4 regions of the Chromobacterium paludis genome follow, and region 1 is predicted to be linked to each of the others. Evidence: predicted binding sites of a transcription regulator. Region 1 holds the regulator's gene; each other region holds the start of a gene.
The links. Region 1 encodes sigma-54, which starts transcription at its own class of promoters, with help from an activator protein. Its sites were predicted from a motif close to CTGGCACGCTTCATGCTT; they were not measured.
Positions count from the first base shown of each region.

Region 2: FYK34_RS10005 (flagellar hook-length control protein FliK) is a predicted target of sigma-54. The motif match lies at 3,886-3,903, and genes of this name have one in related genera.
Region 3: glnA (type I glutamate--ammonia ligase) is a predicted target of sigma-54. The motif match lies at 5,484-5,501, and genes of this name have one in related genera.
Region 4: FYK34_RS09390 (4Fe-4S dicluster domain-containing protein) is a predicted target of sigma-54. The motif match lies at 2,593-2,610, and genes of this name have one in related genera.

Region 1 covers NZ_CP043473.1:2,385,243-2,392,586, reverse strand. Annotated here, with positions in the region: gene rapZ (RNase adapter RapZ) at 1-650, opposite strand, end outside; gene hprK (HPr(Ser) kinase/phosphatase) at 631-1,599, opposite strand; gene ptsN (PTS IIA-like nitrogen regulatory protein PtsN) at 1,592-2,053, opposite strand; gene hpf (ribosome hibernation-promoting factor, HPF/YfiA family) at 2,176-2,502, opposite strand; gene FYK34_RS11045 (RNA polymerase factor sigma-54) at 2,573-3,970, opposite strand; gene lptB (LPS export ABC transporter ATP-binding protein) at 3,974-4,702, opposite strand; gene lptA (lipopolysaccharide transport periplasmic protein LptA) at 4,699-5,247, opposite strand; gene lptC (LPS export ABC transporter periplasmic protein LptC) at 5,237-5,806, opposite strand; gene FYK34_RS11025 (KdsC family phosphatase) at 5,803-6,327, opposite strand; gene FYK34_RS11020 (KpsF/GutQ family sugar-phosphate isomerase) at 6,371-7,344, opposite strand, start outside.
Region 2 covers NZ_CP043473.1:2,165,893-2,173,236, reverse strand. Annotated here, with positions in the region: gene fliF (flagellar basal-body MS-ring/collar protein FliF) at 1-17, shown strand, start outside; gene fliG (flagellar motor switch protein FliG) at 10-1,008, shown strand; gene FYK34_RS10020 (FliH/SctL family protein) at 989-1,855, shown strand; gene fliI (flagellar protein export ATPase FliI) at 1,836-3,230, shown strand; gene fliJ (flagellar export protein FliJ) at 3,240-3,692, shown strand; gene FYK34_RS10005 (flagellar hook-length control protein FliK) at 3,938-4,861, shown strand; gene FYK34_RS10000 (flagellar basal body-associated FliL family protein) at 4,969-5,493, shown strand; gene fliM (flagellar motor switch protein FliM) at 5,500-6,504, shown strand; gene fliN (flagellar motor switch protein FliN) at 6,501-6,947, shown strand; gene fliO (flagellar biosynthetic protein FliO) at 7,022-7,344, shown strand, end outside.
Region 3 covers NZ_CP043473.1:2,662,723-2,670,066, reverse strand. Annotated here, with positions in the region: gene FYK34_RS12450 (substrate-binding periplasmic protein) at 1-687, opposite strand, end outside; gene ntrC (nitrogen regulation protein NR(I)) at 766-2,178, opposite strand; gene glnL (nitrogen regulation protein NR(II)) at 2,206-3,264, opposite strand; gene FYK34_RS12435 (DUF4124 domain-containing protein) at 3,414-3,875, opposite strand; gene glnA (type I glutamate--ammonia ligase) at 4,000-5,418, opposite strand; gene FYK34_RS12425 (rhodanese-like domain-containing protein) at 5,694-6,146, shown strand; gene aroE (shikimate dehydrogenase) at 6,242-7,063, shown strand; gene mtgA (monofunctional biosynthetic peptidoglycan transglycosylase) at 7,066-7,344, shown strand, end outside.
Region 4 covers NZ_CP043473.1:2,040,147-2,047,490, forward strand. Annotated here, with positions in the region: gene FYK34_RS09380 (carboxypeptidase-like regulatory domain-containing protein) at 1-1,553, shown strand, start outside; gene FYK34_RS09385 (hypothetical protein) at 1,624-2,274, opposite strand; gene FYK34_RS09390 (4Fe-4S dicluster domain-containing protein) at 2,710-3,276, shown strand; gene hyfB (hydrogenase 4 subunit B) at 3,273-5,294, shown strand; gene FYK34_RS09400 (respiratory chain complex I subunit 1 family protein) at 5,305-6,243, shown strand; gene FYK34_RS09405 (hydrogenase 4 subunit D) at 6,253-7,344, shown strand, end outside.

The DNA.
Region 1 (7,344 bases):
ATATCGGCCACCTCGGCGTGCTGGGCGAAAAAGTCCACGATGGGCTGGTCGCGGCCGGTCAGCGGGCGCAGCAGCGGATCGTAGTAGGGATTAGGCAGGCAGCGCGCGTCGAAGACGAAGTCCGCGTCCTGCGGCACGCCATGCTTGAAGCCGAAGGATTGGAAGATCAGGGTCAAGCGGTTGCTGTCGGCATCCACCAGTTCGCGCACCCAGCTGCGCAGGCCATTGGCCGACAGCTCGCTGGTGTCGATGCGGGTGCCCAGTTCCGGCACGATGCTGAGCATCTCCTGTTCCACCTGGATGGCTTCCTCCACCGTGATGCCGGCGCCGGACAGCGGGTGGCGGCGGCGGGTCTCGGAGAAGCGTTTGACCAAGGTTTCCGCTTTGGCTTCCAGGTACAGCAGGCGCACATCCATGCCCTTGGCGCGCAGCTGCTCCACCACTTGCGGCAGGGCGCCCAGCGAAGGGCCGGAGCGGGTATCCACGCTGATGGCGATGTCGTGATAGCCAAATTCCTCGTACAGCGCCATTGCCTCCGGCAGCATGGTGGCGGGCAGATTGTCCACGCAGTAGAAGCCGGAGTCCTCCAGCGCGCGCAAGGCCACGGATTTGCCGGAGCCGGACAGGCCGCTAATCAATATCAGGCGCATTTTCCTGGTCTCGCAAGAAATTGGTGTGTCGTTCGATGAACTCGCGGGTGCTGTCTATGCCGCGCAGCTGCAGGATGTAGTTGCGCACGGCGGCCTCCACCAGCACGGCCAGGTTGCGGCCGGCGGCCACCGGCAGCACGACTTTGCGCACGGTGACGCCTATGATCTCCTGCGTTTCCGATTGGATGTTGAGCCGGTCCAGCGCCTGCATGGCCTGATCGTTGGCTTTGACCAAGTGGATGATCAGCTTCAGCACCTTCTTGGGGCGGACGGCGGTTTCGCCGAATATGGTGCGGATGTTCAGGATGCCCAGACCGCGCACTTCCAGGAAGTCGCGCAGCAGCGGCGGGCAGCGGCCTTCCAGCGTGTCCGGGCCAATGCGGTACAGCTCCACCGCGTCGTCCGCCACCATGCCGTGGCCGCGCGAGATCAATTCCAGCGCCAGTTCGCTCTTGCCCATGGCCGAGTCGCCCATGATCAGCACGCCAATCTCGAACACGTCGAGAAACAGGCCGTGCAGCACCGTGGACACCGCCAGCGCGCGGGCCAGGTAGATCCGCAGCACGTCCATCAGGTACGGGCTTTCCAGCGTGCTGGTCATCAAGGGCACGTTATGGCTGTGGCAATAGTCGCGCAGCAGCCGCGGCACCGGCTGGTTATTCGCCACCATCACCACGGACATGCTCTTATGGAACAGCTGGTCCAGCGCGGTCTTGGCCGCGGATTGTTCCAGCTTGTTCAGGTAGTCCACCTCTGCCAGGCCCAGCACCTGGACGCGGTTGGGGTGGATGAAGTTCAGGTGGCCCACCAGCGCCAGAGTGGGGCGCTGGCCGTCATTGCCGATGACGTTGCCGATGACGTTGTCTGAGCCGCCGGTGCCGGCGACCCAGGTCAGGTTCAGCTTCTGCTGGTTGTCCTGATACAGGCGGCGCACGGTGATGCTAGGCATTGGGCATCCAATCGCAGAGCTGCTGGTAGAGTTCTTCCCGGCCGGAGGCGTTGAGCATTTTCTCGCGCATCTGGCGGCTGGAGAACAGTTGGGCCAGCTCAGACAGCACTTGCAGGTGCAGGTCGGTGGCGTGTTCCGGCACCAGCAGCACGAACAGACACTGCACCGGCTTGCCGTCCGGCGCCTCGAACGGAATCGGCGCCTTCAGCCGGATGAACACGCCGGTGGCTTCCTTCAGGCCGCGCGCGCGGCCGTGCGGAATGGCCACGCCCTGGCCCAGGCCGGTGGAGCCCAGTTTTTCGCGGCTGAACAGGCTGTCGAAGATTTCGCTGCGGGCGATGCCGCGCGTGTTTTCCACCAGAAGCCCGACTTGCTCGAACACGCGCTTCTTGCTGGAGACGTCCAGATCCAGCAGAACATGGTCCGGAGTCAGTATCTTGCCGATGAGATTCATATTGGATTATGCATGCGGCGCTGGAATAAACCCGGGATTCTACGTTGCCTTGATAGTACTGAAAACCGGGCGGCGCAAAGAAAAACGGGAACCCCTGGGTTCCCGTTGTTTTCAAGCTCGCGTCACAGCGAGGCCTGAGACGCTTCGCCGGAGCTCTGGGCCCGGTGTTCGGTCAGCTTTTCCTTGTGCTTGAGCACCTGGCGGTCCAGCTTGTCCATCAGCAGGTCGATGGCGGCGTAGAGATCGGCCTCGGAGGCTTCGATGTGGATGTCCTTGCCGGACAGATGCACATTGACCTCGGCCTTTTGAACCAGTTTGTCCACGGACAGCGTAACGGAGACGTCGATCACATTGTCGACGTGGCGGGTAATGCGCTCCAGTTTGTTCTCGATGTATTCGCGCAGCGATGGCGTGACTTCCAGGTGCAGGCCAGTTACTTTGAGGTTCATACCCTAGCTCCTTCTGGTGTTGACCGCCCGGGCGGGTTGTCGGGCGGCATTGTATTCTTGTGCTGACTCCTCACAGAGCCTTGCGCAGATTCACCGCCGGAATCTGCATGGCTTCACGATACTTGGCTACGGTGCGTCTGGCAACCTGTATTCCCTGCTTGGCCAGCGCGTCGGCGATGGCGCTGTCGGACAGCGGCTTCGCCCGGTTTTCGCCTTCTATCATGCCGCGGATGTGAGCCTTGATGGCGGTGGCGGAGCACTCGTCACCGCTTTCAGTCTCCAACGAACTGCCGAAGAAATACTTGAGTTCGAACAAACCTCTCGAACAAAGCAGGTATTTTTGGCTGGTGGAGCGGGATACGGTGGATTCGTGCAGGCCCAGTTCCTCTGCGATATCGCGCAGGATCAGCGGGCGCATCGCCACTTCGCCTTGTTCAAAGAACAATTGTTGACGTTCAACAATAGCTTCCGCCACTTTCAGAATGGTGTCAAACCGCTGCTGGATGTTCTTCACCAGCCAGCGCGCCTCTTGCAGGCGGGCCGACATTTCGCCGCCCTGGCCCCGGCTGTCGGCCAGCATGCGTTCGTACAGCTGGTTGACGCGCAGCCGCGGCACGGCCGAGCGGTTCAACTCCGCCACCCAGCGGCCCTTGAGTTTGCGCACGCTGATGTCGGGGATCACGTAGTGGACATCGCCGTGATGGAAGCCGGTGGCCGGATGCGGGTTCAGCCGCGCGATCAGGGCCTGCGCCGCGCGCAGCTCGGCATCGGTGCAGCCCAGTAGCTTCTTCAGCTTGGCGTAGTCGCGGCCGCCCAGCAGCGCGAGGTGTTGTCGGACGATGGCCAGCGCCAGGGCATGGCCGGGCTCCGCGGCGGGGAGGCGCTGCAATTGCAGCTGCAGCGATTCCGCCAGCGTGCGCGCGCCCACGCCGGCCGGGTCGAACTGCTGCAGCAGCGCCAGGCCTACCGCCAGTTCGTCGCTGTCCAGCAGCAGTTCCAGCGGCAGATGGCTGGCCAGTTCGTCCAGGCTGGATTGCAGATAGCCGTCGTCGTCCAGCTCCTCGATCAATAGCCGCACGATGGCTTCGTCGCGGCGGGGCAGGGCGATTTCGCCCAGCTGGGCCAGCAGGTGCTCTCGTAGGCTGACCGGGCAGGGCACGTTGAGCATGGGGTCGTAGTCGTCGCCGCCGCCCTGGGCGCGGCTGCCGGCGCCCCAGTCCATCAGCTCGCCTACGCTGTCGTCGCGGCTGTCGGCCGGCTCGTCCGGCGTCGAACTATCCTGGCTTTCGGATGCGGACTCGCCGTCCCGCGGCTCGTCGCCGCGCTCCAATAGCGGATTGTCCAGCAGGAAGCGCTCCACCTCGGCCTGCAGGTCCAGCGTGGAAAGCTGCAGCAGCTTGATGGACTGTTGCAGCTGCGGCGTCAGCGTCAGCTGTTGCGAAACCTTGAGCTGTAGTGCCTGCTTCATCGCTTACAGGTGGAAGTGCTCGCCAAGGTAGACTTTGCGCACCTTGTCGTTGTTGACCAGTTCCTCGGGCACGCCGGAGGCCAGCACCGAGCCGTCGCTGATGATGTAGGCGCGGTCGCAGATGCGCAGGGTCTCGCGCACGTTGTGGTCGGTGATCAGCACGCCTATGCCGCGTTCCTTCAGGAAGGAGATAATTTTCTGGATGTCGATGACGGCGATCGGGTCCACGCCGGCAAACGGCTCGTCCAGCAGGATGAAGCGCGGGCGGGTGGCCAGCACGCGCGCGATCTCCACGCGGCGGCGCTCGCCGCCGGACAGCGCCAACGCGTTGCTGTCGCGCAGGTGGCCGATGTTCAGGTCGTCCAGCAACAGGTCCAGCTCCTGTTCCAGCTCCTTGCCTTTGAGGCCGGCGATCTCCAGGATGGCGGCGATGTTTTCTTCCACCGTCATGCGGCGGAAGATGGATGCCTCCTGCGGCAGGTAGCCCAGGCCCAGCTGGGCGCGCTGGTGGATGGGATAGTGGGTGAGGGATTGCTCATCCAGCCGGATGTCGCCGTCGTCGGCGCCGATCAGGCCGACGATCATGTAGAAGCTGGTGGTCTTGCCGGCGCCGTTGGGGCCGAGCAAGCCGACGACTTCGCCGCTTTCTATGCTCAGCGAGACGTCCTTGACCACCGTGCGCTTCTTGAAGCGCTTCTTCAGGTGGGAAACGGTGAGAACGCTGTGCTTCATGGCTTGGCTGCCCCGCCGGCCGGTTGCGAGGCGGCCTTTTTCTTGGGCTGGATGATGACCACGGCGCGGCCCTGGCCGCTGGCGGACGGGCCGCCGCCCACGACTTCGAAGGTTTCGTCCAGGGTGTTGTAGCGGATCACATTGCCGATGGACAGGTCGCCGTTGCGCTTGACGCGCGCATTGCCGGTCAGCACCACCAGATGCTTGGCGCTGTCGTAGTCCAGCACGCTGGTTTGGCCCTCTACCCAGCCGCCGTCGTTGTCCATTTTCTGGCGGAAGGTGACGATGCGGCCGGTAGCGTGCAGCGTCTGGTTGCCGTCCTTGTCCTGGCTCACGGTCAGCTTGTCGCCGGTGAGGCGCAGCGTGCCTTGCACCACCACGACATTGCCGCTGCAGGTGGAGACGTTCTTGTTCTTCAGCTCCGAAACGCAGCCGTTGTCGCTGGTGATTTCGATGTTCTTGTCGCGGTCGGCCTGTTCGGCTTGGGCCAGCGCGGCGGCGGCCAGCAGCAGGCCGGCCAGCAGGATGCGGGGTTTATTTGGCATAGATGATCTTGGTTCTGGAAAGCAGAGTCAGCAGCCCTTGCTGGTGCTGGTACAGGAAGCCGATGGAGTGCGCTTCGGAGTGGCCGCGGTAGATCGCCGTCGGGGCCTTGGAGCTGGCCACCTCCTTGCCGGTGTCCACCAGCATCGCGCTGCTCAGCATGCGGATTTCCGGCTGCTGCGAGTCTGCGGGTTTGATCAGGGTGACGTTCTTGTCGAAGTATGCCTGTTGCGTCTTGTTGTTGTAACGGCCGGTTTCGCCGATGACGTGGTATTGCAGCACGCCTTGCTGGTACTGGTACAGGTCCGGCTTTTCGAAATACGCTTCCGGCTTGCCGGGGTATTGCCACATGCGGCTGGCGATCAGGCGGTCCATCAGCTTGCCGTGTTCGTCGTAGCGGGTGGCCACCAGGTTTTCCGCTACGTATTCCGGTTTGTCCGGGTCCAGCTCGCGGTGGCGGGTGTCCCAGCGCGAAATCTGGTCCAGCCACAGCGTCAGCATGGCGGTGAGGCCGATCAGCAGCACCGGGAACAACCGGTGGGAGCGCAGCAGGCGCATCATGCCAGGTATTCCGCGATGATGGCGTCGAAGGTGCCCTGCGCCTGCATGATCAGCTCCACCAGTTCGCGCACCGCGCCGTGGCCGCCGGGGTTGCCGGTGACATAGTGGCAGTGCTGTCGCACTTGCGGCGGCGCCTCGGGCACCGCCACCGCCAGGCCGACGCGGGTCAGGATGGGCAGGTCGATCAGGTCGTCGCCGATGAAGGCGCATTCTTCGGCGGAGAAACCGGTTTTTTGCAGCAAGTCGGCCAGCGCCACTTTCTTGTCATGCACGCCGCCGTAGTAGTGGTCTATCTTCAGCGCGCGGGCGCGGTGCTCCACGCAGCGGTCGGCGCGGCCGGAGATGATGGCCAGCTGCACGCCGGTGCGGCTGAGCAGGCGCAGGCCCAGACCATCCTGCACGTAGAAGGATTTGCTCTCTTCGCCCTGGGCGTTGTAAAAGATGCGGCCGTCGGTCATCACGCCGTCCACATCCATGATCAGCAGTTTCACCTTGCGGGCCTGCTCGGAAATCATGCGCATATCTGTCCTTGCGGCCGCCGGCCTTGCGGCCGGGCGGCGGGAGTTAAAACACGCCGGCGCGCAGCAGGTCGTGCATGTGCAGCACGCCCGCCGGCTTGCCGTCGGCGTCGACGACGACCAGGCTGGTGATTTGGTGCTGCTTCATCAGGAAGCCTGCCTCCGCCGCCAGCTTGTCGGCTTGCATGGTGCGCGGAGAGCGGCTCATGGCCTCGTCTATGGTCAGGCGGTAGACGTCCGCGCCCTTTTCCAGGGTGCGGCGCAGGTCGCCGTCGGTATAGATGCCCAGCAGGTCGCCGCCGTCCGTGATGACGGTGACCATGCCCAGCCGCTTGCGCGACATTTCCAGCAGCGCGTCCTTCAGCAGGGTGCCGGGCGCGACGCGGGGCAGGGCGTCGCCGGCGTGCATCAGGTCGCGCACATGCACCAGCAGGCGGCGGCCCAGGCTGCCGCCGGGGTGGGACAAGGCGAAGTCGCTCTGGCTGAAGCCGCGCACTTCCATCAGCGTCACCGCCAGCGCGTCGCCCAGCGCGATCTGCGCCGTGGTGCTGGTGGTGGGCGCCAGGTTCAGCGGGCAGGCCTCGCGCTCCACGTGGGTGTGCAAGAGAATGTCCGCCTCGTGCGACAGCGTGGATTCGGCGCGGCCGGTCATGGCGATCAGCTTGCTGCCTTTCAGCTTCAGCGCTGGCAGCAGGGCCACCACCTCGCCGGATTCGCCGGAGTTGGACAGCGCGATCACCACATCGTCGGCGGTGATCATGCCCAGGTCGCCGTGGGCGGCTTCGGCCGGATGCACGAAGAAAGCGGGGGTGCCGGTGCTGGCCAGGGTGGCGGCGATCTTGCGCGCGACGTGGCCGGACTTGCCCATGCCGGTGACGATGACGCGGCCCCTGCAGGCGAGAATGGCCTCGACGGCGTCGAGGAAGTCGCCGTTCAGTCGCTCGGCCAGCGTGTGCAGCGCCGTGGCCTCGGCTTGCAGGACCTCGCGCGCCATTTCCAGGCGGCGGATGTCTTGTATTT
Region 2 (7,344 bases), 220 kb from region 1:
TCAGCTCCGATGAGTGATAACGGCATACGCAAGAGCGCCATCCTGCTGTTCAGTCTGGGGCAGGCCGAAGCGGTCGAGGTGTTCAAGTATCTGGGGCCGAAAGAGGTGCAGAAGATCTCGCTGGCGATGGCGGCGATCAACAACCTCAGCTACGAGCAGATAGACCAGGTGGTGGACCAGTTCCGCCAGGAATGCCAGGCGCGCGCCAGCATTGGCGCTTCCGACGAGTACCTGCGCAATGTGCTGGTGGAGGCGCTGGGTCCGGACAAGGCGGCCAACCTGCTGGACAAGATCATGCAGGGCAACGACCACAGCGGCATCGAGAGCTTGAAGTGGATGGACCCTTCGTCAGCGGCCGACTTGATCCGCCACGAGCACCCGCAGATCATCGCCACCATCCTGGTGCATCTGGAACCGGACCTGTCCAGCTCCATCCTGGCCTATTTTCCGGAGCGCATGCGCAACGAGGTGCTGATCCGCACCGCCACGCTGGAAGGCGTGCAGCCGCAGGCGCTGCGCGAATTGAACGACGTGCTGACGCAACTGTTGTCCGGTTCGGACCGCATCAAAAAGAGCGCGTCCGGCGGCGTGGGACTCACCGCGGAAATCCTCAACTTCATGGGCAGCAATGTCGAGACCTCGGCGCTGGGCTTCATCCGCGAATACGACCCAGAGCTGGCGCAGCGCATTCAGGACAAGATGTTCGTGTTCGAGAACCTGCTCGACATCGACGATCGCTCCATCCAGACCATTCTGCGCGAAGTGCAGTCCGATTCGTTGGTGATCGCCTTGAAGGGCACCAGCAACGATCTGAAAGAAAAAATCTTCCGCAATATGTCGCAGCGCGCGGCGGAAATGCTGCGCGACGACCTCGAATCCAAAGGCCCGGTCAAGCTGTCCGAGGTGGAGGCCGAGCAGAAGGAAATCCTCAAGATCGTGCGCAAACTCGCCGACGACGGCCAGATCGTGCTAGGCAGCAAGGGTGGCGATGAAGGCCTCGTCGAGTAATCCCATCATTCCGGGCGAGGAGCTGGAAGGCTGGAGCAGCTGGAGCCCGGCGTCGCTAGACGGCTTCGCCCAGGCCTTGTCGCCGGCTCAGCTGGTTGCCATGGCGCAGATGCGCAAACCCGGCGGTCCCAGCCTGGCGGAGAAAATCGCCGCGGCCGAGGCGGAGTCCGCCGCTCCCATGCCGCTGGCCGAGGCGGAAGCCCTGGCCGAGCAGGATGCGGAGACGGTTGCAGAGGATGGGCCGGGCTTGGGCTACCCCACGGCGGCGGAACTGGAAGCCATTCATCAAGAGGCTTGGCAAGCCGGTCATGAGGCTGGCCTGGAGGCAGGTCGGGCCGAGGGTTTCGAGCAGGGCATGCAGGCGGGCAGGGAGCAGGGCGCGGCCGAGGCGCGCGCCGAGCTGCAACCGCGACTGGATGAGGCCTGGCAGTCCCTGCAAAAGCTTGCCGGCGAGTTTTCCGCGGAGCTAGGCAGGTTGGAGAGCGAGCTGGCGCGGGACGTGCTGAAGCTGGCTTGGCAGTTGGCGCAGAAGCTCCTGCAGCAGCAATTGCAGCAGGATGCCCAGGCGGTGTTGCCGCTGCTGCAAGCGGCCTTGTCCGAGCTGCCCTCCACGCTCAGCAGCGCCCGTCTGCGCGTCAATCCGGCGGATTTGGCCGCCGCGCGCGAGTTCCTGCAACTGGAAACGCCGGAAACGGTTTGGCAGTGGATAGAAGATCCCGCCATTTCCCGCGGCGGCTGCGTGATAGATACCACATCGGTGCGGCTGGACATGACCGTGGAGACGCGGCTGGCGGCGATGAATCGAGCCTTGGGACTGGAGGCGGGAGATGAGCGGCAGCCTGATTGAACGCCAGCGCGCCTGGCTGGGCGCCTGCGCCGACGCTGCCGCGGCCGCCGAACTGTGGCAACCCTGCGGCCGGCTGGTGCGCGTCACCGGCATGGTGATGGAGGCGGTGGGGATCAAGCTGCCGGTGGGCAGCGCCTGCCGCGTGATGCTGGCCGATGGCCAGGCGGTGGAAGCCGAGGTGGTGGGTTTCTCCGGCGATAAGGTCTTCCTGATGCCGCTGACCAATGTGCACGGCCTGCTGCCCGGCACGCCGGTGTTGCCCTTGTCGTCGCACGCGCCGCCGTTGTATGGCAAAAATGCCGGCGCGGCGCGCGCGGAGGGCTTTGCCGGCCGCCAAGTGCCGGTGGGCATGAATCTGCTCGGGCGGGTGCTCGATTCGCTGGGGCGTCCGCTGGACGGGCTGGGTCCCGTCCACCCCGAAGCCTGGTTTCCCCTCTACAGCCAGCCGATGAATCCCCTGGACCGTACGCCGGTGCACGACGTGCTGGATGTGGGCGTGCGCGCCATCAACGGCCTGCTGACGGTGGGGCGCGGCCAGCGCCTGGGCCTGTTCGCCGGTTCCGGCGTCGGCAAATCGGTATTGCTGGGCATGATGGCCCGTTTCACCAAGGCCGATGTCGTGGTGGTGGGACTGATAGGCGAGCGGGGACGCGAAGTCAAAGACTTCATTGAGAACATCTTGGGCGAAGCGGGGCGCGCGCGTTCGGTGGTGGTGGCCGCGCCGGCCGACATGCCGCCCTTGATGCGGCTGCATGGCGCGGCGTACGCCACCGCGCTGGCGGAATATTTTCGCGCCCAAGGCCTGGATGTGCTGCTGTTGATGGACTCCGTCACCCGTTACGCGATGGCGCAGCGCGAGATCGCTCTGGCCATCGGCGAGCCGCCGGTGACCAAGGGCTATCCGCCGTCGGTGTTCGCCCGGCTGCCGCAGCTGATTGAGCGAGCGGGCAACGGCGAGGAGGGCGGCGGCTCCATCACCGGTTTCTACACCGTGCTGTCCGAGGGCGATGATCAGCAGGATCCGATCGCCGACTCGGCGCGCGCCATCCTGGACGGCCACTTCGTGTTGTCGCGAGACCTGGCCGAGGCCGGGCATTATCCGGCCATCGACATCGAGCAATCCATCAGCCGCGTCATGGTGGATGTGGTGCCGCAGCAGCAGATGGACCTGGCTCGCCATTTCAAGCAACTGTATTCGCGTTACCGGCGCAACCGGGACCTGATCAGCGTAGGCGCTTACGTCGCCGGCTCGGATCCAGTGCTGGACGATGCCCTGCGGCGACAATTGCCCATGGTGGGCTTCCTGACCCAGCCGATGCATGAATCGCATGATTACGCCTCTTGCTGCCAGCAATTGGCGAGCGTGCTGGCCTGAGGCTGAGCCATGGCGGAGAGCAAGTATCAGTTGCTGATCAAGCTGGCTGACGAGAAGCAGCAGGCGGCGGCGGAGCGAATGAGCCTGGCGCAGAATGCCCTCAATCAGGCCAGGATGCGGCTGGAACAGTTGGACAACTTCCGCGAGGAATATCGCCAGCGTCTGATGGCGGGCGGCAGTCAGGGCATGTCGGTCATTCAATATCAGGACTTCTGCCGTTTCCTGCTGCGGCTGGATGAGGCCATGGTGCAGCAGAAGCAGGACGTGGATCGCTGCACGCAGCGTTTCGTGCTGGAGCGGCAGGCCTGGCAGCTGGAGTACAAGAAGCTCAAGGCTTACGAGAAGCTATTGCAGCGCGAGCGCGAACGGGAGGCGCTGCAAGAAGCCAAGCGCGAGCAAAAACGCAGCGACGAGTTTGCTACCCGCCAGTTCTGGGACCGCACCCACGGCGAAGATGCCTGAGAACGCGTTCGCGATCTTTGGCCAAACCAATTTCTCCTCTCCGCGCGCCGGGCAGCCCCGGAAAGAAAAATCGCCATCCGCGAAGCGGGGGCAAAGCCGGGAACCGCGTGAGCGCGTGGCAAGCGCCGCTAACCTAGTCCGGCCCGCCTTGGCTCAGGTTCTCTGACGGAGTTTTGTCAGCGGCGCTAAGGAGCTGGCACATTCCTTGCTTTTCCAACTGCGTCCCACCCTCGTCGAGGCGCATCATGACCATCATAATCAATACCCCTCCGGCCAGTGCCGGCGGCAATGCCGGCCAAGCTGGCGCGGCCAGCTCGGCTGCAAGCGAGGGCGGCGGCGATCTGTTCGCCAGCCTGCTGGGCGTGCAGATGAGCGCCATGGGCGGCATGCTGCAAGGGCTGGGCGATGGCGGCGATGGCAAGGACGCTGACGACAAGCCTGCCAGCAAGCACGGCGACGACGCCGACCCGGCCCAGGCGGCATTGGCGCTGCCGCTGCTGGCCGCGCTGCAGCCGCAACAGGCTCCGTCTGCCGATGTCAAGGCGCCGACGCAGGACCTGCTGGCGCAGCAGGGGAACGCCAAAGTGGATCCCGCGCTGCTGCTGCAAGTGGGCAAGCAGGGTTTCAATTGGCAGGCCAACCAGCAAAAATTGCCGGACCAGGATGCCTCTGCGCCGCAATTCTTGCCGCTGCAGCAACTGCAGCAGCCCTCGCAGAGCCAGCAGGCGCAAGCGGTTGCGGTGCCGCAGCTCACTTTGCCGCAGACCCTGAACGATCCCAATTGGGGCAAGGCGCTGGGCGAGCAGATGCTGAGCATGGTCAACTTGAAAATGGACAAGGCTCAGATTCAGCTGAACCCCCCGCAAATGGGCCCCATCGAGGTGACGCTGAAGATGAACGGCACCGACCAGGCCCAGGTTTTGTTCACGGCAGCCGTGCCGGCCACGCGCGAGGCGCTGGAAAACAATATGCATAAGCTCAGCTCCATGCTGTCGTCCAGCGGCATCCAGCTTACCGATTCCCAGGTGTCCAGCGGCAATTCCGGCCGTCAGCAACAGGCCTACCAACAGAAGAGAGGCCAGCAGAATCAAGGCGTAGCCGAGGTGGATGGCGTGGACGCCCTGGCCTCGATCAAGGCGGCGCGCGGCATACTCAGCATCTTTGCCTGACTCATTTGACTTTCGACTCTGTTCATTCTGATGAGAAAACTGGAAAATATGGAGGGGAAATCGTTTAAGATTTCACTAGGCACTCCATAAAGAACAGGTCATAAAGTATGTCTGATGATAAAAAAGCGGCGGACAAGGCGGAAAAAAAGGCGGGAGGCGGCGGCAACAAGCTGATGTTGATCGTCATCGTGTTACTGATTCTGGTTTTGGCGGCCGTAGGGGGCTTGGCCGCCTATATGTTCACCAACGTGAACAAGGCGCCCGGCTCGGCGCAGAGCGAGCAAACCAAGGAAAGCGCAAAGAAAAAGCACGACGGCCCGCCGATTTTTGAAAAGATGGACACCTTTGTGGTCAATCTTGCCGGCAACGACGGCAGCCTGCTGCAAATCGACATGCAGGCGGAGCTCAGCGACGAGGAAGCCAAGAAAAAATTCACCGAATACGCGCCCAAGATCCGCAGCGCGGTGATTCTGCTGTTGTCGTCCAAGAGCGCGTCCGAGTTGAGCACGCCGGACGGCAAAGTGAAGCTGAAGGCCCAGGTCAAGCAGATCATCAACGAAGCGATGGACGCAGGCGATAATCCTGTCGTCGACAGCATTCTCTTTACATCCTTCATCATCCAGAAGCAGTAGGGCGCCATGGGCGACGATATCCTGTCCCAGGAAGAGGTAGACGCGCTACTTAGAGGCGTCTCCGGAGAGGACGAAGATGACGACGGTGCGCAGGATGCGCAGGGGGTCCGAAGTTACGACATCGGCCGGCAGGAGCGCATTGTCCGCGGCCGCATGCCGACGCTGGAAATCATCAACGAGCGTTTCGCCCGCAATCTGCGCATCGGCCTGTTCAATTTTCTGCGTCGCAATGCCGAAATCTCGGTCGGACCGGTGCGGGTGCAAAAGTACAGCGAGTTCATCCGCAACCTGGTGGTGCCGACCAACCTGAACCTGGTTCACGTCAAGCCCTTGCGCGGCACCGGTCTTCTGATTTTTGATCCGGACCTGGTGTTCCTGATCGTGGATAATCTGTTCGGCAGCGACGGGCGTTACCACGTTCGGGTGGAGGGGCGCGATTTCACGCCGACGGAGCAGCGCATCATCCATCGTTTGCTGGAAGTGGTGTTCAGCGAATGCCAGAAGGCCTGGGAGCCGGTATATCCGATCGAGTTCGTCTACCTGCGCTCGGAAATGAATACCCAGTTCGCCAACATCGCCACGCCGACGGAAGTGGTGGTGGCGGTGACCTTTCATATCGAGCTGGGCGCGGGCGGCGGCGATTTCCATATTTGCCTGCCTTACTCCATGGTGGAGCCGATCCGCGACTTGCTGTCCAGTACCATGCAGGCCGACCGCACCGAGGTGGACAACCGCTGGGTCAATCTGATGACCCATCAGGTGCAGGCGGCCGAGGTGGAGCTGGTGGCGACGCTGGCGCAGACCAAGGTCACGCTGGGCCAGATCCTGAATCTGAAGTCGGGCGATGTGGTGATGGTGGAAATTCCGGAGCGGGTGGAGGCCGATGTTTCGGGCATCCCGGTGTTCGAGGCCAGCTACGGCACGGTGCAGGGGCGCTACGCCCTGAAGGTGGAAAAGATTTTGGCGGGGGCTCATGAGTTCATGGAGTCGCCGGGAGACAGGGAAGAATGAGCGAAGAAGATCTGCAAGCCGGCGCGGCGGGCGCCGAGCAGGAAATTTCGATGGACGATTGGGCCGCCGCGATGGCGGAGCAGGAGGTTGCCGACGGGCCTGCCCAAGAGTCGGCTGAGGCGGTGCCGGCGCAGGGGCTGTTCCAGGAAATCGGCGCGGGTGTGGCCGGCAGCGGCGCGCCGCAGAATCTGGACATGATTCTGGACATCCCGGTTCAACTCACGGTGGAACTGGGGCGCACCAAGATCGCCATCCGCAACCTGCTGCAATTGGCGCAGGGCTCCGTGGTGGAGCTGGACGGCATGGCGGGCGAACCCATGGACGTGCTGGTCAACGGCTGCCTGATCGCCCAGGGCGAGGTGGTGGTGGTCAACGACAAGTTCGGCATCCGCCTGACCGACATCATCACGCCGGCTGAGCGCATCCGCCGCCTGCAAAAGTGATGGCCATGCGACATTCAACGCGCATCATGTGCGCGGCTGCGGGATTTGCGTTTTCGGCCACGGTAACGGCTGCCGTGGCGCCGGTTCAAGCGGCGCCGTCTCCTTTGGCCAGCCTGCTGCAAGTCATCCTGGGGCTGGCCGTCGTGCTGGGCGCCATCATTGGCGTCGCCTGGCTGTTCAAACGCCTGTCCGGCGGCGTGCTTGGCAATGCGGGGCGGGTGCGCGTGGTGGGCGGCACCATGGTTGGCCAGAAAGAGCGCGTCGTCATCGTGGAGATGGAAGGCGAGTGGCTAGTGCTGGGCGTGACGCCCCATCAGGTCAATCTGCTGAATAAAATGGCCAAGCCCGAAGGCGCTGAGGCTCAGGCGGCTGAGGCGGCCGAGCCGTTTGCGCGCTG
Region 3 (7,344 bases), 280 kb from region 1:
CTGGCGAGGATGCTGGCGGGCATAGCCCAGGCTGAACACCCAGTAGTAGGGCTTGCTGCTCAACGGCGGCGACAGCCGGTGGATTTGCAGGTCCGGATGGTGGCGCAGGTAGAGGTCGCCGGCCAATCTATGCAGCACATAGGCGTCGGTGCGGCCGGCCTGCAGCTTGGCGAAATTGTCTTCTATGCCCGCGCTTTCCTCGATGTCCAGGCCGCGCGCCATCAGCTCCCGACCGATGGACCACCCCTGGTTGACGCCCACGGCGCCGCTCATGCCGCCTAGCCAGGCGCCGCTCCAGCGCAGGCGGCTATCCTTGCGCACGTAAAAGGCGTAGTCCAGCGTGGTCATGCGGCGGGACGGGTCCGGCGCGCCCTGGCGCAGCGGGAAGGCCATCTGCCGGCTGCGATCATCGCGGTAGGATAGCAGCAAGGCGCCGTCGAGCCGGTTCAGCGCCAGGTTTTGCACGATGCGCTCGCCCGGCTGGCGGACAAAGCGGCCCTGCAGGCCGCAGCGTCGCAAGGCGGCCTGGGCCAGCTCAATGGCGCGGCCGCGCGGAGGATTGCTGGGCGCGGGGTCTTCGATGACATAGGGGCTGGCCAGGGCGCTGCTGACCGCCACCTGCAAGGGCGGGGCGGCGCATAGCGTGAGCGGGCATAGGGCGGCCAGCGCCAGAGTCGGGCGAGACATGGATGGAATCGGGCAGGGGGAAGCACCCGATTCTATCAGAACGATTACATATAATGCCGGTTATTTTATTTGTATTGTTTAAGATTGGCGTTCGTTTTCCAGCCCCAGCTCCTGGATTTTCCGTGTCAGCGTGTTGCGGCCCCAGCCCAGCAATTGCGCGGCCTCCACCTTGCGCCCGCCGGTATGGGCCAGCCCGGCGTGGATGCAGGCGGTTTCGAAGCGACGCGTCAGCTCGTCCACGATGCCGCTTTCTCCGGCCTGCAGGCGCAGGCGGATTTCCTCTGCCAGTTGTTGCTCCCACGCCTCATCGCGCGCGGCCGCCGCCGGCGTCGCGGCCGGTTCGCGCAGCTCCGGCGGCAGGTCGGCCACTTCCACGGTCTGGCCCGGCGCCATCACGCAGATCCATTGGCACAGGTTTTCCAGCTCGCGCACATTGCCGGTGAAGGCGCTGCGCTGGATCAGCGCCATCGCCGCCTCGGACAGGCGCTTGGGTTCCACGCCCAGCTGGGACGCGCTCTTGGCCAGGAAATGGCGAGCCAGGAGCGGAATGTCCTCGCGCCGCTCTCTGAGCGGCGGCAGGCGCAGCCGGATCACATTGAGCCGGTGGTAGAGGTCTTCGCGGAACTGGCCGTCGCGCACGCGCTGCTCCAGGTTTTGGTGGGTGGCGGCGATCACGCGCACATTGGCCTTGATGGGCGTATGGCCGCCCACGCGGTAGAAATGGCCGTCTGACAGCACGCGCAGCAGCCGGGTCTGCAGCTCGGTGGGCATATCGCCGATCTCGTCGAGGAACAGCGTGCCGCCCTCGGCCTCCTCGAAGCGGCCGCGCCGCGTGGCCAGCGCGCCGGTGAAGGCGCCTTTCTCATGGCCGAACAGTTCCGACTCGAGCAGATCCTTTGGTATCGCCGCGGTGTTCAGCGCGATGAAGGGCTTGCCGGCGCGGATGGAGTGGCGGTGCAGCGCCTCCGCCACGCGCTCCTTGCCGGTGCCGGATTCGCCGGTGATCAGCACGGTGACGTGGGACTGGGCCAGGCGGCCGATGGCGCGGAACACGTCCTGCATGGCCGGCGCCTGGCCCAGCAGCACCGGCAGCGCCTCCGGGCTGTCCGGCCCGCCGCTCTGGGCCTGGCTCTCGGCCAGCGCGCGCTCGATCAGCAGCACGGCCTGGTCGATGTCGAAGGGCTTGGGCAGGTATTCGAAGGCGCCGCCTTGGAAGGCAGATACAGCCGAATCCAGGTCCGAATGGGCGGTCATGATGATGACCGGCAGCTGCGGATGCTCCTGCTTGACCTTGGCCAGGAACTTCAGGCCGTCGGTGCCGGGCATGCGGATGTCGGAAATGATGGCCTGCGGCGTGGCGTCGTACAGCGCGTTCAGCGCGTCGTCAGCGCTGGAGAAACTGGCGAAGCTTATGCCGGCCCGGGTCAGCGCCTTTTCCAGCACCCAGCGTATCGCCTTGTCGTCGTCGATGATCCAGACTGCTTGCCCCATGGGCGTTCTCCTCGTGTTCTTTTGTCGTTATGCCGCGTCGTTGCCGAAGGGCAGCAACACGGTGAAGCAGGTTTGCCCCGGCCGCGATTCGAACTCTATGCTGCCGCCGTGCTGGTGGACGAAGGCCTGGGCCAGGGTCAGGCCCAGGCCGGTGCCTTCGGCGCGGCCGGTGACCAGCGGGTAGAAGATGTGGTCGCGGATGTCGTCGGGAATGCCTGGGCCGTCGTCTTCGATCTGCAATTTCAATGCCAGCTGGTGGCGCTTGCGCGCCAGCGTGATCTGGCGCGCCACCCGCGTGCGCAGCACGATGCGGCCCTGGCCGCGCAGGGCCTGCACCGCGTTGTTGACGATATTGAGCACCACCTGGATCAGCTGTTCCTTGTCGGCGGTGAGCAGCGGCAGGCTAGTGTCGTAGTCGCGCGCCACGGCCAGGCCTTGCGGATGCTGGGCCAGGGCGATGCTGCGCACCCGCTCCAGCACTTCGTGGATGTTGACCTGGCTGCGGCTGCGGCTGCGATGCGGCGCCAGCAGCCGGTCCACCAGGGTTTGCAGGCGCAAGGCCTCCTCGGTGATGACTTCGGTGTATTCCTTCAGCTCCGGCCGGTCGGCCAGTTCGTGCTCCAGCAATTGCGCGGCGCCGCGGATGCCGCCCAGCGGGTTCTTGATCTCGTGCGCCAGGTTGCGGATCAGCTCGCGGTTGGCTTGGTGCTGCAGCAGGGAGCGTTCCTCGTTGGCGATTTTCAGCTGCTGATCGAGTGGCCTCAGCTCGATCAGCGCCAGCGGCGCGTCCGCGTCTATCGGCGTGATGGACAGGGCCACATGCAGCACCACGTCATGATGCTGCGGGCGCAGCTCCAGATCGTGCTCGATATAACTGGCGCCTTGGCGCAGGGCAGTGGCGAGCGCCTGCTCCAGGGCCGGACTGGGCTGGAACAGGTCGATCAGGCTGCGGCGCAGCAGCTCGCGGCTGCCCAGCGCCAGCAGGTTTTCGCAGGCGGGATTGACGAAGCGCAGCGCGGCGGCGGCATCGCAGATCAAAACCGGCGTGTCTAGCAGTTCCAGTCCGGCAAAGCTGGGTGTCGACATGGGCGTCCGTTATGGTTGGGATGAGCGGCGCAGGCGCGCCGACGCATTGCACAGCAATAAGCGCGCCAGCTTGGAGGGGGCGAAAGAGCGGTCCCGCGGCGCAAAGGCGGCGGCTGGATGGATAGTTTGCACCAGATTGGTGCGGCGGGCTAGGGCAGGCCCAGTTCCTTCTTCAGGGCCGCGACGTTTTTCTCGCGGTCGGTGACTTCATCTTGCAGTTTTTGCACCCGGTTCAGGTATTTCTGATAGTTGCGGGCCTCGTCGCCCAGGCGCACGGCCTTGCCGTCCGCCAGCGCTTTCTTCGCCGTTTCCAGCGCCTTGGCCTCGTTGGCCAGTTCCTGTTCCAGGATTTTCTTGCGGCCGTTGTCGCGCTGTTTCTGGGTGTCGGCATCCACGCTGGGGTAGCCGCCGGAAGCGGCGGGCTTCTCTGCGTTGCCGCCGGCCGGCTTGCGGCTGTGGTAGGTGGATAACGGGTTCAGCGTGATGGGCTGGGCGCCGCGCAAGGGCACGTTGGTGTAGGTGACGTTGCCTTGGGCGTCGACATATTTGTAGATGGCGGCGGCCTGCGCGCCGCCGCAAGCCAGCAGCAGGCATAAAGCGAGTGTTTTCATCGTCTGAAGCGGGTATGGATGCCCCTGCATGATAAGCAAATCGAGACGGGCCGTCATGCGACAGGCGGCGCGGAAATGTAAAACGGCAGCCCGCGGGCTGCCGTTTTGCGCGCTGCGTTTCAGCTTACAGCGAATAATACATCGCGAACTCGACCGGGTGGGTGGTCATGCGGGCCAGGTTCACTTCCTGCATCTTCAGTTCGATGTAGGCGTCGATCCATTCGTTGGAGAACACGCCGCCGCGGGTCAGGAACTCGCGGTCCGCGTCCAGCGCGGCCAGGGCTTCGTCCAGCGAGGCGCAGACGGTCGGGATCAGCTTGTCTTCTTCCGGCGGCAGATCGTACAGGTTCTTGTCCGCGGCGTCGCCCGGGTGGATCTTGTTCTGGATGCCGTCCAGGCCGGCCATCAGCAGCGCGGAGAAGCACAGGTACGGGTTGGCCAGCGGATCCGGGAAGCGCGCTTCGATGCGGCGAGCCTTGGGGCTGGCCACGTGCGGGATGCGGATGGACGCGGAGCGGTTCTTGGCGGAGTAAGCCAGCTTCACCGGCGCTTCGTAGTGCGGAACCAGACGCTTGTACGAGTTGGTGCCCGGGTTGGTGATGGCGTTCAGCGCCTTGGCGTGCTTGATGATGCCGCCGATGTAGTACAGGGCGGTATCGGACAGGCCGGCGTAGCCTTCGCCCGCGAACAGGTTCTGGCCGTCTTTCCAGATGGACTGGTGAACGTGCATGCCGGAGCCGTTGTCGCCGACGATGGGCTTGGGCATGAAGGTGGCGGTCTTGCCGTAGCTGTGGGCCACGTTGTGCACCACGTACTTCAGGATTTGCGTCCAGTCGGCGCGCTGGGTCAGCGTGCTGAACTTGGTGCCGATTTCGTTCTGGCCGGCGGTGGCCACTTCGTGGTGATGCACTTCCACCGGGATGCCCAGTTCTTCCAGCAGCAGCACCATGGCGGAGCGGATGTCTTGCGAGGAATCCACCGGCGGCACCGGGAAGTAGCCGCCCTTGATGCCCGGACGGTGGCCCATATTGCCGCCTTCGAATTCTTCAGCCGAGGCCCAGGCCGCTTCTTCGGCTTTGATCTTGACGAAGCAGCCGGACATGTCGGCGCCCCAGGTGATGCTGTCGAAAATGAAGAATTCCGGCTCCGGGCCGAAGTAGGCGGTGTCGCCCACGCCGGAGGCTTTCAGGTAGGCTTCGGCGCGCTTGGCGATGGAGCGCGGGTCGCGGTCGTAGCCCTTGCCGTCGGCCGGGTCGATCACGTCGCAGTGCATGAATACGGTCGGCTCGTCGAAGAACGGGTCGATGCGGGCGGTAGCCGGGTCGGCGATCAGCAGCATGTCGGAGGCTTGGATGCCTTTCCAGCCGGCGATGGACGAGCCGTCGAAGGCATGGCCGCGTTCGAACCAGGCGTCGGCATCTTCCAGCAGCACGTGTGCCGGGATGGAGACGTGCTGTTCTTTGCCGCGGGTATCGGTAAAGCGCAGATCGACAAATTTGACGTCGTTTTCTTGGATCAGCTTGACTACGTCGGCTACTGCCATGGTTTATCTCCTGAAAGGCAACGTGCACCCAAGGGCAAGTGCGGAAAATTGGTACGCCCGGCATTAAGCAGGAAGCGTGCCAGCTTGAAAAACGCAGCTGCTGCATTGTGTCATAGCCATTTGGCCTTAGCCAGCAGCCTGGTATGGACAATATTGAACCAGCTTGGTGCCGCGTGAATTTGATATGCACCATATTGGTGCTATTTGCCAGCCATGCCGCCTGGGCAGATAATCGACAGCATAGGCACAACGTGTTGCAACAGGAGGAAACCAGCATGAGCCGCATGAGCCAGATACTGCAGGCCGCGCATGAGCGGGCCGAGAAAATGGGATTGCCCTATAGCGGGGCGGTGTTGCCGGACGAGGCCTACGAAATGATGCAAGGCTTGCCGAAGGCGGTGCTGCTGGACGTGCGCAGCCACGCCGAATGGCAATTCGTCGGCACGGTGCCGCAAGCGGTCAACATCGAATGGCGCAGCTTCCCCGGCATGGTTCCCAATCCGCACTTCTGGGCGCAGTTGACCCACCAGGTGGACCCGGAGGCGGTGCTGCTGGTGCTGTGCCGCTCCGGCGCGCGCTCAGACGAAGTGGCGCGGCTGGCCGCGGCCAATGGCTATAGCGAGGTCTACAACGTGCTGGAAGGCTTCGAGGGCGACAAGGACGAGAACGGTCATCGCAACTCGGTGGGCGGCTGGCGTCAGCGCGGCCTGCCTTGGGCGCAGGGCTGAGCGGTTTGACGGCGGCGGTTGAAGTTTGCGGCGTTACGCGGCAAAGTGTGGCCTGACCCCGCCGCCAAGCGGCGCATATTTTTGGAAAGCCGACCATGACCGACCGTTACGCCGTTATCGGCAACCCGATTTCCCACAGCCAGTCGCCGTTCATCCATCAGGAGTTCGCCCAGGCCACCGGCCAGGACATCCGCTATGAGAAGCTGTTCGCCGATATCGGCAAGTTCAAGGAGGTGGTCGACGCCTTCGTCGCGGACGGCGGCAAGGGGCTCAACATCACCCTGCCGTTCAAGAGCGACGCCTTCCGCTACGCCTCTGAATTGACCGAGCGCGCGCGGGCGGCCGAGGCGGTGAACACGCTGACTTTCCGCGACGGCAAGGTCTATGGCGACAACACCGACGGCGTCGGCCTGGTGCGCGACATCGTGGAAAACCTGGATTATCCGATAGGCGGCCAGCGCGTGTTGATCCTGGGCGCCGGCGGCGCGGTGCGCGGCGTGCTGGAGCCGATTCTGGAGCAGAAGCCGGCCAGCCTGACCATCGCCAACCGCACCGTGATCAAGGCCGAGGCGCTGGCGCATCACTTCGCCCGCTATGGCAAAGTGGAGGCTGTCGGCTACGACGCGCTGGACGGCCGCAGTTTCGACATCATCATCAACGCCACCTCCACCAGCCTGAACAACGAGATGCCGCCGCTGCCGCATGGCGTGTTCACGCCGCGGACCCTGGCCTACGACATGGTGTACAGCAGCGGCTTGACGCCCTTCCTGCAGCGAGCCCAAGGCGAGAACGCGGGCATGCTGGCCGACGGCCTGGGCATGCTGGTGGAGCAGGCCGCGGAATCGTTCGCCATCTGGCGCGGCGTGGAGCCGGAAACGCGCAAGGTGACCAATATGTTGAGGGAAGTGCTGGCCTGAGCATGACACGCTGGATTCTGAAAATTCTGGCGGCCCTGGCGGCCGCCTTTCTGCTGTATAACCTCTGGATCTTTGGCCACATCCTGTATTGGCGCGACCATAATCCGGACGCCAGCTCCTTCATGAACGAGCAATTGGCCAAGCTGAAGCAGGACGATCCGGAGGCGGAGCTCAGCCATCGCTGGGTGCCGTACGAGCGCATCTCGCCCAATCTGAAGCGGGCGTTGATCGCGGCGGAGGACGCCAAGTTCGTCGATCACGAAGGTTTCGACTGGGATGGC
Region 4 (7,344 bases), 350 kb from region 1:
CTTTCAGCAACATCAACATAGGTAATGCCACCGGGCCGCTGTTGCTGGAAGCCAGCGGCGTGGTCAATGGTAGCCCGCTGCTGCTGCATTCCGTCGCCACTTCAAATGGTGTGGTCAATATCACCCCGTTGACCGAGGCGATCGTCACGCTGACCAGCGGCAATAACGCTGGCCAATGCTTCGCGCAAGCAGACAAATGCGCCCAAACAATCAGCGCAGACGCGTTGAAGCAGAGTCAGGCTAACCTCAAAACCGCATTGTCTCCATTGAGCCAAGCCCTGGCGCTAGATGATCAGTCCGACTGGATATCTACTGCTTTCACGCCGAACAAGACTGGCCATGACAAGTTGCTGGAATTAGTGGACATCAGCGCCGGCGACAAACCGGGCAGCATTGTGGTGAAAAGCAAGCTGGGCGGCACCGCCGTAAGCGTCAGTCGACAGCAAAAACCAGCACAAATAAGCATACCGGCCGGTGGCGCACCGGATATCGCAGGGCTCGATATCCTGGCTGCGCAATTGACCGACGCATACAAGACTGCAGATGGCCAATCCGGCCGAATAGGCTCGCTGCTGAGCAAGGACTTCAACTATTCAGGAGCCAATGCCTCACAGTTTCTGGCTCAACTGAATAATCGCCCAACACCTTTAGTCGGCGTACGTTTTGGCCAACCGAAACTGCTGAACTGCGAGAGCGCAAATCGTTGCGAAGTGGTATTCACCATCAATGAGGGGGCCGAGCGGGAGAACTACATCGTTAGCAGAGAAGGCAATCAATGGAAGATCGCCGGTGATGATTACCCTGTAGACATGTCCATCATGTCGGAGTCGCAAGCCTTTCACCAGATAGACCGCAAAACGCTTAAAAACAGCGTCAACTTCTCCGTCGATTTCCAGCTAGCAATCGGCCAATGGCCATTGGGGAATAACAGCCCGACCCCGACAGTGCGCAGCGCCCAAATGTTGGTGAATGGCCAGCCACTACTGTCGTTGGCAGAAGACAAGACTTGCGGCAGCAACCTACTGGTCGACACCCAGCACAAATACAGCATGGGTGGAAAATGCAGCTTCAGTTTTTACTTCCCGAACAATGTGGCGCTTCAAATTAATCAGGCTATGCGCACCGGTCAGGTAAAAGTGCGCCTATTTTCCCAACCAGACTTCACCCAGGCATTGGCCAAGGATATTACCGTGAGCCAACCCGTTTTTCTGCCGGACTCAATGGATAACAGCAACTACGCCAAGCTGGACGACGCCAGTATCTCGACGCTGTCCAACGCAAACCTTGGCAGCGACATTACCCTGAGTTGGAAGCAGCCATCCGGCATCGCCCCCAGGCTTCTGGAAATGACCATGTATGGTGTCTCGCAACCGCGCTACGAGTCCATCACAGCCAAGTATATGACAAGCGACCCGGCGAGCCCGGCCAAGTTCAGCGGAAAATTGAGCCAGAACAAACAGGCTGGCCAGAACACTTACACCCAGTTGTCGCTGAATATATATGGCTTCGACCGTTATGGCCGCAACATCTGGAGCAACTACAGCTTCAACTAAGGAATACCCTGAGCGGGCGCGCAATTGCCGTGCCCGCATTATTATCCCTAACAGTTTGACAGGTAGGGAATTAATCTCCCTCCTGAGATTTACCGCCGACAATAAAGACTCCATGCTTAGACGAATCCATCATTACCCTGCCATCCCAGCCTGACACAACCTCGCCATATCGACAGAGCAAAGTCTTCTTATCGCCATCCAAGCCTTTAAACAACACCGGAATAACAACATGAGAATCGATATCCGATATAGAGCCTGAGAATGCGCTCTCATCATCACAGTGGTTAACCTTCATGCGGCCAATCATTGCAACCTCTTTCCCCGCATAAAAATCTAGATGTTTTAATAAATAAAATGGCTCAACCTGCTTAAAAAATACCGCATGATTCGATAAATCGCACCCTTCTATTTTCCCGTACAGACTGAGCTCTTCTTTCAATCTCTCTTCGACACAAGCAGCCTCCCCCTCTTCCAGCCCACAATGGTACTGCTCCCGACCCCATGCCCTTGCCAAATCCTTCATTTCGATTGCGTCATCACCCTTACAGTTTTTCATGGATATCGCCGCTGAAACTTCATCTATAAGTTTTTTCACTTCCAGGTTTTCACAAGTAGCGGTCGACAACCATGACTTTTGGTCACACTGTATCTGGGCAAGAGCAGGAAAACTTAAAAAAAGGGAAAACAATAATAAAAATCGCATAAAATCATCCCTAAACATGGTGATATTTAATCGACAAAAAACAAATTAAATGATGGAAAATTTGGAAGTCCTCTGAAATCAAACATTCCAGAAAAGGACATCAACAATATATCATTCCAATAGCATAATACCGTGAATGTTTTGTTTACGCCCCTCCGTACAAGCGAGTAGGCAGGCAGACCAAGAGCCTTACCCGCGCCATCGCCCCGTCTTTATCTTCCACCTTCGTCACTTCTGACGACGCCGCTTACCCGCCGACACCGCTTCGACACTTCCACCGCCACCGCGCCGAAGCCAAGCCACTGAAAATAAACACAGTTTCAGCACGCCCCACATCTGGCACGTCTCCTGCAAGTCACAAGCCATCCCGGGCCCCGCCTGGCTTTACTTGGGGGAATCATGAACCGCTTCGTCATTGCAGAGCCCGAGCTTTGCAATGGGTGCAACACCTGCATGGCCGCCTGTTCCGCGCTGCACCGCGCGGCCGGCCTGCAGGCGCATCCGCGACTGGCCGTCACCCGCACGGCCGCCGTCACCGCGCCGGTGCTGTGCCGCCATTGCGACGACGCGCCTTGCGCGCGCGTCTGTCCGGTGGCGGCGATCTCGCTGTCCGGCCATTCCGTCGATCTTAATGAAACGCTGTGCATAGGCTGCAAGCTATGCGCCATCGCCTGTCCTTTCGGCGCCATCCAGCTCTCCGGCACGCCGTGCGGTGGCGTGGCCGCCGTCAGCCCGGCCTGGCAGCCGCCGCCGGCGGAAACCGAGCCGGCCGCCGCGCCGCGCGACAGCAACGCCACGCTGTCCTCGCTCTTGGCCTGGGAGCCTGGCGTGAAGGCCATCGCCATCAAGTGCGACCTGTGCCAGGGCCTGGCCGATGGCCCGGAATGCATGCGGGTGTGCCCGACGCGGGCGCTGCGGATGGAAGACAACGATGCGCTCGCGCGCGCCGCCGATGTCCGCCGCCAGGCGGCGCTGTTCGCGCTGGGCGCGGAGTGGGACATGCCGGAGGAAAGACCATGAGCCTCGCGCCCCTGCAATGGCTGTTGCTGGCCGTCTGTCTGTACGGCGCGGGCGCGCTGCTCAGCCTGCTGCTGGCCCGCCTGGAAACGCTGGCCATCGCCGCGTCGTCGCTGTTCGGCATCGCCGGCGCGGCCTGCGGACTGGCCGCCTCGCTGCCGGTATTGCAAAGCGGGACGGTAGAACGCTTGGTGATGGACGGACCGTTCGCATTCGCCCATTTCGCCGCGCGGCTGGACCCGCTGGCCGCGCTGCTGCTGCTGGCCATTTCGGCGCTGACGCTGCTCGCCTCGCTGTATGGCTGGTCGTATGTGCGGGAATACCGCGGCCGCGGCATCGGCGCGATGGGATTCTTCGCCAATGCCTTCATCGCCTCGATGACAGGGCTGGTGGCGATGGACAACGCGTTTTACTTCCTGATCCTGTTCGAGGCGATGTCGCTGGCGTCTTACTTCCTGGTGATTTTCGAGCAGGACGAGGAGGCGGTGAACGCGGGCTTCCTGTACTTTCTGATCGCCCACGCCGGCTCGGTGCTGATCCTGACCGCCTTTCTCCTCCTGTACGCGCAAAGCGGCAGCCTGGATTTCGACAGCTTCCGCGCCTTGAAGCTGGACGGACCGCTCGCCTCCGCGGTGTTCCTGCTGGCCCTGTTCGGCTTCGGCGCCAAGGCAGGCATGGCGCCGCTGCACGGCTGGCTGCCGCGCGCCCACCCGGCCGCGCCCTCGCACGCCTCGGCCCTCATGTCCGGCGTGATGGTGAAGATAGGCGTGTTCGGCATCATCAAGGTGGGCGTGGACATTCTGGGCGCGCGCGCCGCGTGGTGGGGCCTCTTGGTGCTGGCCATAGGCGGCGCCTCCGCGGTGCTGGGCGTGTTGTACGCGCTGGCCGAGCAGGACCTGAAAAGGCTGCTGGCCTACTCCACCGTGGAGAACGTCGGCATCATCCTGTTGGGCGTGGGCGCGGGCATGCTGGGCCTGGCCGAGCATCAGCCGCTGCTGGCGGCCCTGGGCTTTGTCGCCGCCGGCTACCACCTACTCAACCACGCGCTGTTCAAGGGCCTGCTGTTCATGGGCGCGGGTTCCATCCTTTACCGCGCCCACAGCAAGGACATGGAGCGGCTGGGCGGGCTGGCCGCGCGCATGCCGTGGACGGCGCTGAGCTTCCTGGCCGGCAGCCTGGCCATCTGCGCGCTGCCGCCGTTCAACGGCTTCGTGTCCGAATGGTTCACCTACCAGGCGCTGTTCGCCGTCAGCCAGGACGCCGGCTTCGCGCTGCGGCTGGCCGGGCCGCTGGCCATGGTGATGCTGGCCCTGACCGGCGCGCTGGCGGCCATGGCCTTCGTCAAGGCTTACGGCATGTGCTTCTCCGGCGCGCCGCGCAGCCGCCATGCCGCGGAGGCGACCGAGGCGCCGTTGCCCATGCGCGCGGCGATGCTGCTGGCCGCGCTGGCGCTGTTGCTGCTAGGCGTGGGCGCCAGCGCGGTGTCGCCGCTGATGGCCAATGTGGCGGCGTCCTTGACGCATGCCGCGCCGGCCTCCGTGACGGAAGGCCTGGCCATCCATCCCGGCCTGCATGCCCAAACCATGGTGTCCATGCCGCTGTTGGCGGTATTGCTGATCTCGCTGCCCTTGTGCGTGCTGCTGGCCTTGTCCATCCTGCGCGGCGCGCGGCTGGCCCGCCGCCAGCAGGGCGATGCCTGGGCCTGCGGCTACGCGCAGGAGGCGTCGATGTCGGTCGGCCCGCAGGGTCTGACCCAGCCGGTGGCGCATATGTTCGCCCCGCTTTACCGCCTGCGCGGCCAGTTGTCGCCGGCCGCCAGGCTGGACGCCGCGCTGGAGAAGACCATCGCCGGGGCCTGCCGCGCCGAGCCGCTGTGGGACCGGGCGCTGACCCTGCCCATCGCCCGCTGGGCGGACAGGCTGGCGGCCCGCGTCCGCTGCCTGCAGCACGGCGATTTCCGCCTGTACTGCCTGTACGTGGTGATCGCGCTATTGGCGCTGCTCTTGATCGCCGCGCGCTAGGAGAACCACCATGCAAGCATTGCAATCCCTCCCCCTGGCCGTCGCGCAAGCCGCGCTGCTGCTGGCGCTGGCGCCGCTGTTCACCGGCGTGTCGCGGATGATCCGCGCCCGCATGCATTCGCGTCGCGGCCCCGGCGTGCTGCAGGACTACCGCGACATTTTCAAGCTGTTCCGCCGCCAGGATGTAGCGCCGGGCCGGGCCGGCCTCGCCTTCCGCCTGGCGCCGGCGGTGCAGCTGTCCGCCATGCTGATGCTGGCGATGGCGCTGCCGGCGCTCACCCGCCACTCGCCGGCCGGCCCGCTGGCCGACCTGATCACCTTCGTCTATCTGTTTGGCCTGGCGCGCTTTTTCTTCGCCCTGTCCGGCGTGGATTCCGGCAGTTCCTTCGCCGGCATCGGCGCGGGCCGCGAGCTGACGCTGGGCATTCTGGTGGAGCCGACGATGATGCTCTCGCTGCTGGTGGTGGCCTTGATCGAGGGCAGCACCAATCTCGGCGCCATCGCCAGCGGCATGTCCGGCAGCTATCTGCAGTCGCCGGCCGCCATCGGCCTGGCGCTGGCGGCCTTCGCCTTCGCCGTGTTCATCGAGATGGGCAAGCTGCCCTTCGACTTGGCCGAAGCCGAGCAGGAGCTGCAGGAAGGCCCGCTGACCGAATACTCCGGCCCCTCGCTGGCGCTGCTGAAACTCGGCCTGGCGCTGAAAAAAGTGGTGCTGGCGCAGTTCATGCTGGGCGTGTTCCTGCCGCTGGGCGCGGCGGACAGCCTGGCGCCGGCCGCGCTGCTGGCCGCAGCGGCCTGGCTGCCGCTCAAGCTGCTGGCGGTGTTCGTCGTCGCTTCCGTCATCGAGAACAGCATGGCGCGCGGCCGCTTCCTGCTCACCGCGCGCGTCACCTGGGTGGGCTTCGGCCTGGCCGCGCTGTCCTTTGCTTTCTATCTCACCGGTCTTTAAGGAGCATTCATGGAACCCCTCGCTCTGGCGACCATCCTGCTGCCCTTCCTAGGCACGGCCCTGGTATTGGCCAGCCCGCGCCCAGCCGGCCGCTTCCTGGCGCCGCTGTTCGCGCTGCTGGCGACCATAGGCGCCATCTGGCTGGCCGCGGCCTTCAAAACGGCCGGCGGCATGGCCGCGCACTACCCCTTGCTCAGCTTCAACGGCATCGAGCTGTTGGGCCTGGCCGTGGACCGGCTCAGCACGCTGATAGGCATGGCCGTGGTGGGGCTGGGCTTTTTGGTGGCGCTGTACTCCACCGCCTATATGACGCCGGCCAACCGCGAGCATCCGCACGCCGCCGCGCCGCGCTACTACGCCTACCTGCTGGTGTTCATCGGCGCGATGGCCGGCCTGGTGCTATCGTCCACGCTCTTGGGCCAGCTGGTGTGCTTCGAGATCACCGGCGCCTGCTCCTGGGGGCTGATCGGCTATTACCAGAAACCCAAGGCGCTGCAGTCTGCCTTGAAAGCCTTGCTGATCACCCATGTCGGCTCGCTGGGCCTGTACCTGGCCGCCGGCTGGCTGTTCGCGCATAGCGGCAGCTTCAGCCTCTCCGCGATCTCGGCGCTGCCGGATGCCGCCAAGGTCGTGGTGCTGCTGGGCGTGCTGTGGGCGGCCTGGGGCAAATCGGCCCAGCTGCCGCTGCACATGTGGCTGCCGGACGCGATGGAGGCCCCGACGCCGGTGTCCGCCTATCTGCACGCGGCCTCCATGGTGAAGGTGGGCGTCTACATCTTCGCCCGCGCGCTGGACGCCGCCGGCAGCGTGCCGCACCTGGTGGGCTGGGTGGGCGCGGTGATGGCCACCGTCACGCTGCTGTACGGCTTCTGGATGTATCTGCCGCAAACCGACATGAAGCGGCTGTTGGCCTACTCCACCATCACCCAGTTGTCCTACATCTTCCTGGCCCTATCGCTGTCGGCCTTCGGCTCGCGCCTGGCTTTCAACGGGGCCATCGCCCACATCTTCAACCACGCCTTCGCCAAGAGCCTGTTCTTCCTGGTGGCCGGCGCGCTCAGCTACAGCTGCGGCACGCGGATGCTACCTTCCTTGCGCGGC